2 regions of the Stackebrandtia soli genome follow, and region 1 is predicted to be linked to the other one. Evidence: riboswitches for the same ligand, from Rfam matches in the RefSeq annotation. Region 1 holds a riboswitch; the other holds the start of a gene.

Region 1 (2,196 bases):
ACGGCTCCCAAGGCCACCGCTCCGATCACGTTCGGGCTGCCGCCCTCGTGCCGCGCGGGGCCGGTACGCCAGGTGACGTCGCAGGTCGCGTCGCCGACGAGCGCGCTCGCACCGCCACCGGCGAGGTGCGGGGGCGCGGCGTCCAACCAGTCCGACCGGCCCGCCAGAACCCCGCACCCGAACGGGGCGTACAGCTTGTGCCCGGAGAATGCGACGTAGTCGACGCCGAGCGCCGCGACGTCGATCGGGCGATGCGGGGCGAGTTGAGCCGCGTCGAGGAAGACACGGGCGCCGAATCGGTGCGCCAGGCGGGTGATGTCGGCGACGGGGAACAATTCGCCGGTCACATTGGACGCACCGGTGACCGCGATGAGGACCGGGGCGTCATCGCCGAGAACGGCCAGGGCGGCCCCGATCGACGCGACCGCCGCCCTTGGTGAGGCGGGGGCGGGGAGCCGGACGAGATCCGGCCACGGCAGGAGGTTCGCGTGGTGCTCCGAATCGAACGCGACGACGCGCGTGCGGGGCGGTAGCGCGGACGCGAGCAGGTTGACGGATTCGGTGGTGTGCTTGGTGAAGATCACCTGGTCGTCAGGGCGACAGCCGAGGAACGCGGCGACCTCGCCGCGAGCCCGCTCATAGGCGCGGGTGCACTCGGTCGACAGCCATCCCGCTCCCCGGTGCACGGCGGTGTACCGGGGGAGGAGTTCGGCGACGGCCTCGGCGGCGGCACGAACGGCGGGAGCGCTCGCGGCGTAGTCGAGGTTCGCGTACGGGACGCGACGGCCGTCGACGAGCGGGACCGGCGGCGGGGACACGACGTCGAGCGGCGCGGTCGCGGGAGCGAGGTCCACCAGACGGAGCGGGCGGAGCGCCTGCTCGTTCGGAGCCGTGATTGTAGACAGTGACATGTGGCCTCCAGGGTCCGACCGGACCCGCTGAAGGCCCGCGCTTGCCGGATGCCTGTTGGCATCTGGCCTGGTCTTCACCTGGGGCACCCCACGCGGAGTTGGGTTGCCGGACAGCCAGCCAGGGCTTCGCGCTGTCACTCATGACCTGGGACGACGATAACAACCGTCCGACGTCGTGTCCAGGCGGGATTCCGCGATGCGGGATGTGACTCCGGTCAAGTTCGGGAGCCGAGACCGACGGTGCCGCCGGGAGTCGTTGCCGAGGAACGGCTCGGGGCTCGCGCTGGAGACAGGTGAGCGTCGGTCCGCGCCTTCGGGCCATGAGGGCTTCCAAAGGTCCGCCGAAGTGCCCGACCGGCAGCCGGTTCGTCCGCTCCGAGGTGGCGTCGACGCTCGTGATCGGCTCCGTCGGAGGTGCGGCACCGAGGGGTCGGTGACTCCGAAGACGGCATTCGCGGGCAGCGGGGAGGCCGAGCGTCGCTAATCTGGTGCGATGACTGCCGTTCCGCCGAATCCGACCCCGACCGGTGGCGTCGCCTCGTCGGAGGCACCGCCAGCGCCGGCGGGCACCGGCGACGGCTTCTCCTGGCGACGTTTCCTGATGATGTCCGGCCTCATCCTGGTGCTCGGCGCCGGCGCCGTGGTGCTGCTCTGGGTGATCGGCAGCAATCTCGGCCTGCGGGCGACGATCATCGGGATCGGAGCGGCGATCCTGCCGGTGCCGATCCTGGTGGTGGCGTTCCTGTGGCTCGGCCGCTACCAGCCGACACCCGCGAAGTACCTCGTCTTCGCCTTCGCTTGGGGCGCCTGCGTGGCGACGTCGGTGTCCCTGGGTGTCAACACTTTCGGCGGCTATCTGCTGTCCGAGCAGCTCGGGGAGGGCTGGCTCGCCGACACGTTGACTGCCGTGGCGGTGGCACCTGTGATCGAGGAGCTGACGAAGGCTCTCGGTCCGCTGCTGATCTTCGTGTTCCGGCGTCGGTACTTCACCGGCATCATTGACGGCATCGTCTACTGCGGTCTGTCGGCGGTCGGTTTCGCGATGATGGAGAACATCCTGTACCTCGGTGGCAGTTTCGCCATGGGGGACAGCATGTTCGGCACGGCGGGGGGCGCGTTGACGACGGCGATGCTGTTCGTCGTCCGCATCGTCCTGACGGGTTTCGCGCATCCGCTGTTCACCGCGATGTTCGGCATTGGGCTCGGGCTGGCGATTCGTCGTCGTTCGCTGGCCGCCAAGATCGCCGTACCGACGGTGATGTTGCTCGCCTCCATGGTGTTGCAC
Region 2 (2,196 bases), on a different contig from region 1:
GGTTCCGGCGCGCAGCGCGGTCGCGATCGGGTTGCAGCCGCTGGACTGGGCCCCGTAGACCGCGCACGTCGCGTCGTCGACCAGGCCGATCTCCGCCAGCTCGGCGAAAGCCTTGTCCACCTTGGTCAACAGCTCGCCGGACGCCATCGGAATGACGACCTGCGCGGGCACCCGCCAGCCGAGCTGTTCCGCGACCTCGTAGCCGAGCGTCTTCGACCCCTCCGCGTAGAACGGCCGGACGTTGACGTTGACGAAGGCGGTCGACTCGAACTCGTCGGTCTCGGTGAGCTCACCGCACAACCGGTTCACGTCGTCGTAGGAACCCTCGATCGCGACCAGTCGGCCACCGTAGACGGCGGTGGTGAGGATCTTGCCGGGCTCCAGATCGTGAGGAATGAACACGATCGACGGCTTGCCCGCCCGCGCCGCGTGAGCCGCCACCGAGTTCGCGAGGTTCCCCGTCGACGCGCACGCGTAACGCTCGAAACCGAGCTGCGCCGCCGCCGTCAACGCCACCGACACGACCCGGTCCTTGAACGAATGCGTCGGGTTGGCGCTGTCGTCCTTGACCCACAGCTTCCGCATACCGAGCGCTCGCGCGAGGTTGTCGGCCGAGATCAGGGGTGTCATGCCGGGGTCGAGCGTCACCCTCGTCGCCGGGTCGATGCCCGCGGGCAGGAGCGCGGCATACCGCCACATGTTGTCCGGTCCCGCCTCGATCGATTCGCGGGTGACGCGGGCGAGCGCGTCGGCGTCGTAATCGACTTCGAGGGGGCCGAAACACTGCCAGCACGCGTGTTGCGCGACGAGTGGGTAGGTCGCCTGGCAGTTACGGCAGATCAGTCCGATCGCGGGACCGTCGGCGAACGGGGTTGTGGCCTGTGTGGACACGTCGCGTGCTCCTCTTCGTAGAAGGAGGGCATAGCCCCCTCGAAGGGAAGCGCTGCCTCATCTTCCCGGTGTGACACCGGACGGAATTAGCACCTGCCCCGCCGAGACGGAGTGGTTGCCGCAGCGTCATCGGGCCGGACCCTCGACTGCTCTGGATGAAGTACGCGATCGATCCTACGCGGGTCGCGGTGGCCTCGCACCGTGGTGACGGCCACACTCCCGCATTAGGTCCACAGCAGTGCGGCGGCGATGTCCCACGCTCGGTTGTCGAGGTATTCGTCGGCCTTCTCCTCGCTGACCTGGTCGGTCGCGGTGCAGATGGTCAGGACCACGAAGTGGGATCCGCTGTTGGTGCGCCACTTGCCGTACGAGTAGTCGGAGAGGGAGCTTTCGGACTGGAGGGCGAAGTCCCCGTCGACGATGGCCTTGTCCTTGGCGACCTGCGTCGCGGTCGTCTCGTCGGGCATCGACAGCACGAGCGTCGTCAGGTACAGCTGGTCGTCCTCGGCGCGGTGGGTCACCTCGAAGGCGTATTCGCAGCCGAGCGCGGTCAGCGCCCCCTCGGTCTCGACGGCCGAGCAGTCCTCGTAGTCCCAACCGTTCTGGTAGGTCGCGGACAGTTCGACGCCGTCGTAGGCGAAGTCCCAGTCGTGGGCGTACTCGGTGTAGCTGAGGCGGTCCCCGCTGGGCGCTTCGTCGGTGGGGGTGACGTCCTCGGTCGGCGACGGCTGTTGCTCGGTGACCGTCGGCGCGGGGTCCGTCGGGTCCGCCGAGGGCTCCTTCGGCTTGTCCATGGACACGACGATGACGATCGCGAGTCCGATCAGGACGGCCGCGCCGACGGCGATCCCGGCTATGAGCGGCCCCTTCGACGGCGTCGGGGGCGGGGGCAGTTGCTGTGGAACACCCTGCGGGGGAAGTGGCGGGCCCTGCGGTCCGGGGCTCATCGGCACCCCGGACATGGGCTGTGGCGTGTACGGGGCGGAGCCCTGCGGGGGCCCGTAGGTCGGGCTCTGTTGCGCGTAGGGGTCGTTCTGCGGCTGGTCGAAGGTGTATTCGATGCCGGAGGTGCCCCGGTCGTCGTGCTGGTCGTACGGATTCGGTTGGCCCGAGGGGCCTCCGGCATTCCAACCAGTGGGGTCGTTGCCGCCCGGCGGGGGTGTGTCCGGGTAGCCACCCGCTGGGTACGTCATGGGGCCTCCTCATGGACCGCGTGGCGCGGTCGCTTCCGTGTTGTTCACCGCGAGTGTGCACGACGGACGCAAGCTCGCGGCGCACGGCCGACGGGACTCCACAAAGGTTTGA

Evidence for each region. A riboswitch is a leader RNA that binds a small molecule or an ion and turns the genes downstream of it on or off. The one in region 1 is predicted to bind S-adenosylmethionine.
Region 2: it holds a riboswitch for S-adenosylmethionine, as region 1 does, so the genes downstream of both, thrC (threonine synthase) here and ACM9NP_RS06160 (aminotransferase class V-fold PLP-dependent enzyme) in region 1, are expected to answer to the same signal.

What each region holds. Positions count from the first base shown of each region.
Region 1 is NZ_CBCRZX010000006.1:146,211-148,406, forward strand. Features, by position in the region: gene ACM9NP_RS06160 (aminotransferase class V-fold PLP-dependent enzyme) at 1-911, opposite strand, end outside; SAM riboswitch class IV at 944-1,057, opposite strand; gene ACM9NP_RS06165 (PrsW family intramembrane metalloprotease) at 1,405-2,196, shown strand, end outside.
Region 2 is NZ_CBCRZX010000021.1:63,819-66,014, forward strand. Features, by position in the region: gene thrC (threonine synthase) at 1-891, opposite strand, end outside; SAM riboswitch class I at 946-1,053, opposite strand; gene ACM9NP_RS13910 (hypothetical protein) at 1,116-2,084, opposite strand.